Regions from separate parts of the Streptomyces sp. NPDC054887 genome, predicted to be linked through region 1. Evidence: riboswitches for the same ligand, from Rfam matches in the RefSeq annotation. Region 1 holds a riboswitch; each other region holds the start of a gene.
What was found. A riboswitch is a leader RNA that binds a small molecule or an ion and turns the genes downstream of it on or off. The one in region 1 is predicted to bind cyclic di-AMP.
Positions count from the first base shown of each region.

Region 2: it holds a riboswitch for cyclic di-AMP, as region 1 does, so the genes downstream of both, ACWGH0_RS30940 (NlpC/P60 family protein) here and ACWGH0_RS06090 (transglycosylase family protein) in region 1, are expected to answer to the same signal.
Region 3: it holds a riboswitch for cyclic di-AMP, as region 1 does, so the genes downstream of both, ACWGH0_RS01900 (M23 family metallopeptidase) here and ACWGH0_RS06090 (transglycosylase family protein) in region 1, are expected to answer to the same signal.

Region 1 is NZ_JBSGYQ010000007.1:86,523-90,275, reverse strand. It holds gene ACWGH0_RS06100 (cytochrome P450 family protein) at 1-254, shown strand, start outside; gene ACWGH0_RS06095 (transglycosylase family protein) at 367-1,326, shown strand; cyclic di-AMP (ydaO/yuaA leader) riboswitch at 1,595-1,765, shown strand; gene ACWGH0_RS06090 (transglycosylase family protein) at 1,769-2,464, shown strand; gene eno (phosphopyruvate hydratase) at 2,741-3,753, shown strand, end outside.
Region 2 is NZ_JBSGYQ010000082.1:1,566-5,318, reverse strand. It holds gene pcrA (DNA helicase PcrA) at 1-1,535, opposite strand, end outside; cyclic di-AMP (ydaO/yuaA leader) riboswitch at 1,839-2,004, shown strand; gene ACWGH0_RS30940 (NlpC/P60 family protein) at 2,012-3,232, shown strand; gene ACWGH0_RS30935 (hypothetical protein) at 3,324-3,677, opposite strand.
Region 3 is NZ_JBSGYQ010000002.1:104,485-108,237, forward strand. It holds gene ACWGH0_RS01890 (M16 family metallopeptidase) at 1-64, shown strand, start outside; gene ACWGH0_RS01895 (M16 family metallopeptidase) at 85-1,452, shown strand; cyclic di-AMP (ydaO/yuaA leader) riboswitch at 1,733-1,895, shown strand; gene ACWGH0_RS01900 (M23 family metallopeptidase) at 1,909-2,730, shown strand; gene ACWGH0_RS01905 (GntR family transcriptional regulator) at 2,910-3,599, shown strand.

The sequences.
Region 1 (3,753 bases):
AGCGCTTCGGCGAGCCGGACACCCTCGACCTCGCGCGCCGCGACAACCCGCACCTCGGCTACGGCCACGGCATCCACTACTGCCTCGGCGCCCCGCTGGCGCGGCTCGAAGGGCAGACGGCCATCGCGACGCTGCTGAGGCGTCTGCCCGACCTGCGACTCGCGGGGGAACCTGACGATTTGCGCTGGCGCGGCGGGCTCATCATGCGCGGGTTGCGCACCTTGCCCGTGGAGTTCACGGCCGAAACGAGGTGACGCTGCGTCACTTCGAGACCTTCACGTGATCTGCGCTGCATCGACTTGTAACAAACGTTCGAGTACCGCTACGTTCACCGTCAACCTCAGCCGTCACTCGAAAGGCCACCGCATGCGCTCCGGGAACGGGAGACACCGCCGCCCCCGTCAGGCTCCAGCTCTCGTCGTCGCGGCGGGAGTGACCGGATCGGCCATCGCGATCCCGCTGCTCGGCGCGACCGGCGCGTCCGCCGCCGACGCCACGACCTGGGACCGGGTCGCCGACTGCGAGAGCGGCGGCATGTGGAGCGCCGACCTCGGCAACGGCTACTACGGCGGGCTCCAGTTCTCCCCCGAGACGTGGCAGAAGTTCGGCGGTACGGCCTACGCGCCGCGCGCCGACCTCGCCAGCCGCTCCCAGCAGATCCAGGTCGCGGAGAAGGTGCTCGCGGAGCAGGGCCCGGAGGCGTGGCCGAGCTGCGCGCTCATCTCCGGCCTGACGGAGGGTGACGACGCCGCGTCGGACGACGGTGCGGCCGGCGGCTCGGCCGCCGAGGCGGAGAAGGGCGCGGCGGCCACCGAGCGCCCCGACGCCCCCGATGCCTCCGAGTCGGCCGAGCCGTCGGCCGGCGGGACGTCCGGGGCCGGCCGGGACGGGTCGTCCTCCTCCGTGAAGGCGGACCGCTCCGGCGCCTCCTCCGAGGGCCGCACGACGGACGGGGACCCCGAGAGCCCCGCGCCGCCGTCCGCCGACGAGAAGGGGGCGAAGGACGAGGAGGCCGCCCCCAAGGGCAAGCACCGCGGTGAGAAGGCCCGCGAGGACGACGCGGTCGTGTCCGGCGAAGCGGGCATCGAGCGCGAAGCGGGCCGCCATGCCTCCCGGGGTGACGGGGCGACACGTGACGCCGCCACGGCGGAGGGCGGGGCGCGCCCGGACGGCAGCTACACCGTCCGCACCGGCGACAGCCTGTCGGCCATCGCCGACGCCCACGAGGTGCGCGGCGGCTGGACGGAGCTCTACGCGGCCAACGAGAAGACGGTCGGCGCCGACCCGGACCTGATCCTTCCTGGCCAGAGCCTCGATCTGGGCTGATTTCGGGGGGTAGTTCGGGCCGCTATGTCCACATTGGAGCAAGTGAGACAAGGGTCTCTTTGTCCCAACTCACGTCCCCGGCCCGGACGATCCCGCCCCGCCGCCCCTGACCTGCGCGGATATGGGCCGCGTGAAGGCCGGGACGGGCGATTTCTCCCTGATGGGCCTTTTTGAACATCACCGGCTCATGTGTTTACGGTCGAACCGCTCGCCACCGCGGGCCCCGTCGACCGTCACGCCGAATCCTGCCGGCGGCCGAGGGGAACCGACGCGTAAAGCGCCGTAGGCAGGAGCGGGGGACCCAGGTAGGCGCCGGGCCCGTACGTCGCGAGACGCACGGAACCGGCTTGGGGTTAAGCCGCGCGACCCAGGTCGCGCGCCGGGCACTCACTTGGCCCGAACCCGACAGCTCACCTCGCAGGCGTCGGTGAGGAGATGTCGCATGCTGTTTTCCGGCAAGGCCAAGCACCGCCGCCCGTCCAAGGCCACTCGTATCGCCACGCTCGCCGGCATCACCGGCGCCGCTGTGGCCGTCCCGCTGATGGGTGCCACGTCGGCCTCCGCCGCCTCCGTCGAGACCTGGGACGCCGTCGCCCAGTGCGAGTCCGGCGGCAACTGGTCCATCAACACGGGCAACGGCTACTACGGCGGCCTGCAGTTCTCCGCCTCCAGCTGGGCCGCCGCCGGTGGCACGCAGTACGCCCCGACCGCCGACAAGGCGTCCAAGGCGCAGCAGATCGCCACCGCCGAGAAGCTCCTCGACATGCAGGGCCCGGGCGCCTGGGCCTGCGCCGGCGCCGGCGGCCTGACCAACGACGGCGTCGACCCGGGCGTCGACACCTCCGGTTCCTCCTCCGCGCAGCAGGAGCAGCCGAAGCAGCAGGCCGCGCCGCGCGCCGCCGAGCAGCCCGCCTCGCGCAGCGAGGTCCGCACCGCGCCGAAGGCCGCGCAGCCCGCCGCCCCGAAGTCCTTCGAGAAGGGCGACGGCGAGTACAAGGTGAAGTCCGGCGACACCCTCGGCAAGATCGCCGAGAAGAAGAAGGTCAAGGGCGGCTGGGAGAAGCTGTTCGAGCTGAACAAGGACATCGTCGACGACGCCGATGTCATCTACGCGGGCCAGCAGCTCCACCTGAGCTGACCCGAGGTCACCCCCCGAGCACCCCGGCCCGGCGCGTCTCCCCCGTACGCGCCGGGCCGGGGTTTCGCCTTCGGCGCCCCCGCCGGGCGTGTTACTGCCCGGTAGCTCCCGGTGCGCCGGAAGTCGGGCCAGCAGTTACGTCCGCTATTGCGGGTATTCGGGGCTCTTCTCGTCCCAGGGGGCGGGCGAACGGCCGACCGACGCCCCCGAGCCGGTTAGGCTCTTGTCGCAAGGCGAAAGTGACCCTGCACCCCTAGCGTCACATCCCAGAAGGAGATGCTCGTGCCGTCCATCGACGTCGTCGTAGCCCGGGAAATCCTGGACTCCCGAGGCAACCCCACGGTCGAGGTCGAGGTCGGCCTCGACGACGGCAGCACGGGTCGTGCTGCTGTTCCGTCCGGTGCCTCCACCGGAGCGTTCGAGGCCATTGAGCTTCGCGACGGTGACCCGAACCGCTACCAGGGCAAGGGTGTCGAGAAGGCCGTCCTCGCCGTCATCGAGCAGATCGGCCCGGAGCTCGTCGGCTACGACGCCACCGAGCAGCGCCTGATCGACCAGGCCATGTTCGACCTGGACGCCACCGAGAACAAGGCGTCCCTCGGCGCCAACGCCATCCTCGGCGTCTCCCTCGCCGTCGCGCACGCCGCCTCCGAGGCGTCGGACCTGCCGCTGTTCCGCTACCTCGGCGGCCCGAACGCGCACCTGCTGCCCGTTCCGATGATGAACATCCTCAACGGTGGGTCGCACGCCGACTCCAACGTCGACATCCAGGAGTTCATGATCGCGCCGATCGGCGCCGAGTCGTTCTCCGAGGCCCTGCGCTGGGGCACGGAGGTCTACCACACCCTCAAGTCCGTCCTGAAGTCCAAGGGCCTGTCCACCGGCCTCGGCGACGAGGGCGGCTTCGCGCCGAACCTGGACTCCAACCGCGCCGCGCTCGACCTCATCCTGGAGGCCATCAAGCAGGCCGGTTACGTCCCGGGCGAGCAGATCGCGCTCGCGCTCGACGTGGCCGCGTCCGAGTTCTACAAGGACGGCGTGTACGAGTTCGAGGGCAAGTCCCGCTCGGCCGCCGAGATGACGGAGTACTACGAGGAGCTCGTCGCGGCGTACCCGCTCGTCTCCATCGAGGACCCGCTGTTCGAGGACGACTGGGCCGGCTGGAACACCGTCACCGAGCGCCTCGGCGACAAGGTCCAGCTGGTCGGCGACGACCTGTTCGTCACCAACCCGGAGCGCCTGGCCCGCGGCATCGAGGAGAAGTCGGCCAACGCGCTGCTCGTCAAGGT
Region 2 (3,753 bases), on a different contig from region 1:
AGCGCCTGCGGGAAGCTGATCTTCTCGCGCAGCGACAGCGCGTCGATCATCGCCTCGGCCCGGTCGCCGATGCCCCGCTTGGGCACGTTCAGGATGCGGCGCAGCGGGACGGTGTCCTCGGGGTTGGCCAGGACGCGCAGGTACGCGAGGACGTCCCGGACCTCCTTGCGCTCGTAGAAGCGCACGCCGCCGACGACCTTGTAGGGCAGCCCGACGCGGATGAAGATCTCCTCGAAGACGCGGGACTGGGCGTTCGTACGGTAGAAGACGGCGACGTCGCCGGCCTTCGCGTCGCCCGCGTCCGTGAGCCGGTCGATCTCCTCGGCGACGAACTGCGCCTCGTCGTGCTCGGTGTCCGCGACGTACCCGGTGATCAGGGAGCCGGCGCCGGCCTCCGTCCACAGGTTCTTCGGCCGGCGGTTCTCGTTGCGCTCGATGACGGCGTTGGCCGCGGTGAGGATCGTCTGCGTCGAGCGGTAGTTCTGCTCCAGCAGAATCGTCTTCGCGTCCGGGTAGTCCTCCTCGAACTGGAGGATGTTGCGGATCGTCGCGCCGCGGAAGGCGTAGATCGACTGGTCGGCGTCACCCACGACGCACAGCTCGCCGGGCGCCCGGCCCTCGCCCGAGGGGCCCACCAGTTCGCGTACGAGCGTGTACTGAGCGTGGTTGGTGTCCTGGTACTCGTCGACCATGACGTGGCGGAAGCGCATCCGGTAGTGCTCGGCGACGTCCGGGAACGCCTGGAGCAGGTGCACGGTGGTCATGATGATGTCGTCGAAGTCCAGAGCGTTGGCCTCGCGCAGCCGGGCCTGGTACATCGCGTACGCCTGGGCCAGCGTCTTCTCGAAGCCGTCGGCGGCCTGCCCGGCGAAGGTCTCTTCGTCTATCAGCTCGTTCTTGAGGTTCGAGACCTTGGCACTGAACGCCTTCGGGGGAAAGCGCTTCGGGTCGAGGTCGAGATCGCGGCAGACGAGCGCCATCAGGCGCTTCGAGTCGGCGGCGTCGTAGATCGAGAACGAGGACGTGAAGCCGAGCTTCTTCGACTCGCGCCGCAGGATGCGCACACAGGCGCTGTGGAAGGTGGAGACCCACATGTGGCCCGCGCGGGGGCCCACGAGCTGCTCCACGCGCTCCTTCATCTCGCCGGCGGCCTTGTTCGTGAAGGTGATCGCGAGGATCTGGCCGGGGTGCACACCCCGCTTGGCCAGCAGGTACGCGATCCGGTGGGTCAGGACCCGGGTCTTGCCCGAGCCGGCGCCGGCCACGATGAGCAGCGGCGACCCGGAGTGCACGACAGCGGCGCGCTGCTCCTCGTTCAGCCCTTCGAGCAGCGCGGCGGCGTCCACGACGGGGCGGGGCGCGCCGTCCCTGTAGTGCGCGTCCCTGGGCGCCGGAGGCACGTCGAAGGCGCCCCCGAACAGGTCATGCGGGACCTCCTCCGGAGCGTGGTCCTCGGGGGGCGGCGGGGCGGTGTCCTTCGCGTGCTCCGAGTGCTGGAGGTCGGCCAGGAAGCTGTCGTCAAAGAGGCTGCTCATCGTCTACCAAGCTTAGGCGGGACCACCGACAGCCCGCCCCGGATTCCCCGGGCCCGGGGGGAGCGGGCCGGCCATACCCGCCGCTCCGCACGCCGGGGCGCCCCCTGTCGCGCCGTGTGATGTTGCCCACGCCGGGCGACCAGCCCCTCCGGACGGCCCGTGGAGCGCGCAAACGGAACCGGTTCGGCCAGGTCACGAACATGTATCGGGCATATCGAACATCGGGCTTCCCAGCGGTCAGGACTGTTGGCTAGCGTGCCGACTCGGGCTCCCCGTACCCCAGCCGGCGAACAGCGCCGGAGCGGGTCGCCCACGCCGAATCCGGCCTGCCCCAGTGCGGTTCGGAACCGGGGACCCACGCGCACCACCTGGGGTGAATCGGTCCGCAGTCCCACGGACCGTAGGGCACCTTCCGTCTGTCCCGCCCGAACCCGACAGCTAACCCGGTAGGCGGTCCACGGAAGGAGATGCCGGCCTTGGCGTCGCATCGCAAGCCGCGTACCCGGGTACGCACCACCGCACCCGGCCTGGGTGTCACGACGGCGGCACTCGCCTCGGTCGGTCTGTTCGCCCAGTCGGCCGGAGCCGCGCCCGCCGACCCGTCGGCCCGCAAGCCGTCCGTCGAGGAAGTGCAGAAGAAGGTCGACGACCTCTACCGCCAGGCCGGCACGGCCACGCAGAAGTACAACCTCGCCAAGGAAGCCACCGAGAAACAGCGGAAGTCGGTGGACGGCCTGCTCGACTCGGTCGCCCGGAGCACCGAGAGACTGAACGACGCGCGGCGCAAGCTGGGCACGTACGCGGCGGCGCAGTACCGGTCGGGATCGGTCACGCCGACCGCCGCGCTGCTCCTCGCGGACAGCCCGCAGGCGTACTTCGACCAGAACCGGCTGATGGACCGGATGACGGAACGCCAGCAGGCCGACGTCACCGACTTCCAGGAGCAGCAGGCACAGGCGTCCGAGCAGCGCGCCGAGGCCACCAGGAGCCTGGAGAGCCTGACCGAGTCGCAGGACTCCCTCAAGTCCTCGAAGCAGGACGTGCAGAGGAAGCTGGCGGAGGCCCGCGACCTGCTGTCGCGGCTGACCGCGCGGGAGAAGGCGCGGCTCGCGGAGCTGGAGAAGCAGCGCGAGGCGGAGGCGCGGCGCAAGGCCGAGGCGAAGGCCGAGGCGGAAGCGGCGGCCAAGGCCGAAGCGGAGGCGGAGGCGGAGCGCGAGCGGGCAGCGGCGCAGGAGGACGAGAGCGACGCTGGCACGGGCACGGGCACGGGCACAGGCACGGGTGCAGGTACGGGCACGGACTCCGGCACCGGCACCGGCACGGCCCCCGTCGCCGGGGACGCGTACGCCGCCAAGGCCGAGAAGGTCCTCGCCTTCGCCCGCGCGCAGATCGGCAAGCCGTACGTGTGGGGCGCGGCGGGGCCCAGCTCGTACGACTGCTCCGGCCTGACCCAGGCGGCCTGGAAGGCCGCCGGCGTGACGCTCCCCCGCACCACCTGGGACCAGGTGAACGTCGGCACACGGGTGGCGACCGAGGATCTCAAGCCGGGTGACCTGGTCTTCTTCTACGACGACATCAGCCACGTCGGCATCTACATCGGCGGCGGCAAGATGATCCACGCCCCGAAGCCGGGCGAGTACGTCCGCGAGGAGTCGATCTACTACATGCCGATCTACGGCAGCGTCCGCCCCGCGTAGTCCGGGCGCGTACCGCCTGCTCCTCGCCCCTTGCTCCTGCCCCGCCCGGACACGGGAGAAGGGGCGAGGGGCGAGGGGTTGGCAGGTCAGGTCAGGTCCAGAGCACCGCGATGAAGATGTTGGCGACGGTCAGTCCGCCGACGGCTCCGAACAGGGCCTTCTCCACCTTCTCCTCGTCGCGCTTCACGTAGACCAGCCCGAGGATCACCACCAGGATCGCGAGCTTGACGCCGATCTTGAGGTTGTTCACCGTCTGGTCGTCCGCCTGGTTGAGGCCCACCAGCGCCACGCCCGTGACGAGCATGGTCAGCGCGCCGTGGAGCATGGCGGGCGTGAACCGGGCGGCGCCGGCGCTCATCGCCTTCATCTGGGTCAGGAAGCCGCCGAGCAGCGCGGCGATGCCGATGATGTGCAGTCCGACGAAGACATTGATGAGTACGTCCATGAAACGGAGCCTAGCTGCGGCCATAGCAGGCCCGGCGGCCGGGCTGCCGTGCCATCGGCGTATCGGTCGCGGAAGA
Region 3 (3,753 bases), on a different contig from region 1:
CGAAGCCGACGACACCGCAGACGCCGCCGGTGCGACCGGTGCGCAGGAAGGGGCGGACAAGTGACCGACGCCGCAGCCGTGAGCATGGAGTTCCACCCGCAGCCGCAGGCCGGCACCCCCACGCCGTGGGCCTTCCCCGCCCCCGAGCGCGGCAGCCTCCCCAACGGCCTGACCGTGCTGCGCTGCCACCGCCCCGGGCAGCAGGTCGTGGCCGTCGAGATCTTCCTCGCCGCCCCGCTGGAGGCCGAGCCGGAGGGCCTGGACGGCGTCGCGACGATCATGGCGCGCGCCCTGTCGGAGGGCACCGACAGGCACTCCGCCGAGGAGTTCGCCGCCGAGCTGGAGCGCTGCGGCGCCACGCTCGACGCGTTCGCCGACCATCCGGGCGTACGGGTCTCCCTGGAGGTCCCCGTCTCCCGGCTGCCGAAGGCGCTCGGCCTGCTCGCCGACGCGCTGCGCGCCCCCGCCTTCGCGGACGGAGAGGTCGAGCGCCTGGTCGCCAACCGGCTCGACGAGATCCCGCACGAGACGGCCAACCCGTCGCGCCGCGCCGCCAAGCAGCTCTCCAAGGAGCTCTTCCCGGCCACCTCGCGCATGTCGCGGCCGCGCCAGGGCACCGAGGAGACGGTGGGGCGCATCGACGCCGCCGCCGTGAAGGGCTTCTACGCCGCGCACGTGCGCCCCGCGACCGCCACCGCCGTGATCGTCGGCGACCTGGAGGGCACCGACCTGGACGCGATCCTGGCGGACACCCTGGGCGCGTGGAAGGGCGACCACGCCGAGCCCCGTCCCGTGCCGCCGGTGGTCGCCGACGACACCGGCCGGGTGGTCATCGTGGACCGCCCCGGCGCGGTCCAGACGCAGCTGCTGATCGGCCGCATCGGCCCCGACCGGCACGACCGTGTCTGGCCGGCGCAGGTACTCGGCACGTACTGCCTGGGCGGCACGCTCACCTCCCGCCTGGACCGCGTCCTGCGCGAGGAGAAGGGCTACACGTACGGCGTCCGCGCCTTCGGGCAGGTGCTGCGCTCCGCCCCGGACGGGTCGGGCGCCTCGATGCTGGCGATCAGCGGCTCGGTGGACACGGAGTCCACAGGACCGGCGCTCGAAGACCTCTGGAAGGTGCTGCGGACCCTCGCGGCCGAGGGCCTCACCGACGCCGAGCGGGACGTCGCGGTACAGAACCTCGTGGGGGTCGCGCCGCTCAAGTACGAGACGGCGGCGGCCGTCGCGGGCACGCTCGCCGACCAGGTCGAGCAGCACCTGCCCGACGACTTCCAGGCGCAGCTCTACACCCGTCTCGCGGAGACGGGCACCGTGGAGGCGACCGCCGCGGTCGTCAGCGCCTTCCCGGAGGACCACCTGGTCACGGTCCTCGTCGGCGACGCCTCGCGGATCGAGGAGCCCGTCAGGGCGCTCGGCATCGGCGAGGTGAAGGTCGTCAGCGGCTGACCGGCCCGGACCGAGGAGGTCAGCGGCTGAACCCGGGCACGGTGGTCAGCGGCTGACCGGCTCGAACGGTCTGCTCAACCCGCCCTGAAACGGGACAAAGAAGGACCCCGGCATCCGAGAGGCCGCCGGGGGTCCTTCTGTTATGTCCGGTTTGTTGCGGAGGTTGCCTGTCTGGCCTGTGGGGTGCGTTACAAAACGCCGTGTCTGTTTGGTGATTAAAAGATGTCCCGTTTAGCGTCTGTCCGGCTGTCCGTCAGCAGTGAGCCGCATCCGCGGCACCGGGCAGCCATCGCCGAGTCCCCGTCAGGCGCGAGCCTGGGGAGCCGGGGACCCACGCAGTCCCTGGGGTGAATCGGACGTCCTCCGCGATCGCGGAGGGGTCCGTAGGAGACCTTCCTGCTCCGAACCCGTCAGCTAACCCGGTAGGCGAGAAGGAAGGAAAGGACCAGCCACTCCATGGCGTTCACCCGTGCCACCGGGAAGCACCGTCGTCCGAGCCGCCTGACGCGCAAGAGCGCGAGCATGGCCGGCGTCGCCGCCCTCGCGACCACCGGCGTCATCGGAGGTCTGGCCTCTCCGGCCCTCGCCGCCGACGGCGACGCGGCCCAGGCCGTCCAGGACACCGGCCTGACCCAGGCCATCGTCATCGGCGACTCCCTCGCCGACCAGATCGCCGCCCAGGCCGACCAGCAGAAGCGTGCCGCCGTCAAGGCGGAGGCCGCGCGCAAGGCCGAGGCCGAGCGGAAGGCCGAGGCGAAGCGCAAGGCCGAGGCGAGAGCCAAGGCCGAGGCCGAGGCGCGGGCCAAGAAGGAGCGCGAGGAGCGCGCGGCCAAGGAGCGCGCCGCCCGCGAGGCCGAGCGCAAGCGCCTGAACGCCTACACCCTCCCGATCGCCGGCTCCGTCGTGACCACCGGCTACAAGTCCGGCGGCAACCTCTGGTCCTCCGGCAGCCACTCCGGCGTCGACTTCCGCGCCGCGTCCGGCAGTTCCGTCGTCGCCGTCGGCGCGGGCACCGTCGTCGAGGCCGGCTGGGGCGGCGCGTACGGCAACAACATCGTGATCCGGATGAACGACGGCACGTACACGCAGTACGGCCACCTCTCGTCCCTCGGCGTCTCCGTCGGCCAGGCCGTCACCTCCGGCCAGCAGATCGGCCTCTCGGGCTCGACCGGCAACTCGACGGGACCCCACCTGCACTTCGAGGCCCGTACGTCCCCCGAGTACGGCTCCGACATGGACCCGGTCGCGTACCTGCGCGCCCACGGCGTGAGCGTCTGACGCCCCGGTCCACCCCGTTCGTACGCAAGGCCCCGGCTTCCCCGCCGGGGCCTTGTCGCGTGTCCAAAAGCCGTCCCTTTGTTCCGGCGCCCGTCGGAAAACGCGGAATGCTGCAATAGAGTCACCGAAAAGGCGTCGGTCGACCGCGTTTCGCGGGGATCAAAGGCGGAGGTTCGGTCATGCGCATTCCCGCGCAATCGGTATGCACGGCAATTCGTGACGACATCGTTTCCGGCGTGTTCCCGCGCGGCGCCAGGCTCACCGAAGAGCTCCTCGCCCGCCGATACGGCGTCTCGCGCGTCCCGGTGCGCGAGGCGCTGCGCACGCTGGAGTCGGAGGGGTTCGTCACCACCCGCCGGCACGCCGGCGCCTGCGTGGCCGAGCCCACCGAGCAGGAGGCCGCCGACCTCCTGGAGGTACGGACGCTCCTCGAACCGCTGGGCGCCGCCCGCGCCGCCCAGCGGCGCACCGAGGCCCATCTCAAGGTGCTCCGCGGCCTCGTCAGACTCGGCCAGGAGCGGGCCCGCAGGGGCGAGGGCGAGGATCTGCGCGCGCTGGGCGGCTGGTTCCACGAGACGCTCGCCCAGGCGTCGGGCAGCCCCGGCCTGACGGCCCTGCTGACCCAGCTCAGACACAAGATCGCCTGGATGTACGCCGTCGAGCAGCCCGCCCGCCCCGCGGAGTCGTGGGCCGAACACGGGGCCATCGTCGACGCCGTGGCGCGCGGCGACGCGGAACGGGCCCGCGCGCTGACGGCGCTGCACGCCGAACGCGCGGTGGCCTCGCACCGGTTGCGGCGCAGCGGGCGAGGGCGCGAAGGCGTGAGGACTTCGCAACATCCCGTAAACACGGTGAGCGGCCGCCTTTAACAGTGGCGCCGTATACAAAAAGAAGCGCGAATTCAGGGGTGTATTTCTGCTGCCCGAATTCGGCGGCGTACGGCCGCGCTCACCACGCGAAGAAGCCGCGGCCCCGAATTCGAGGTGCCGCGGCTTCTTGGCGGGAATGCGCCCGTCCGAGTGG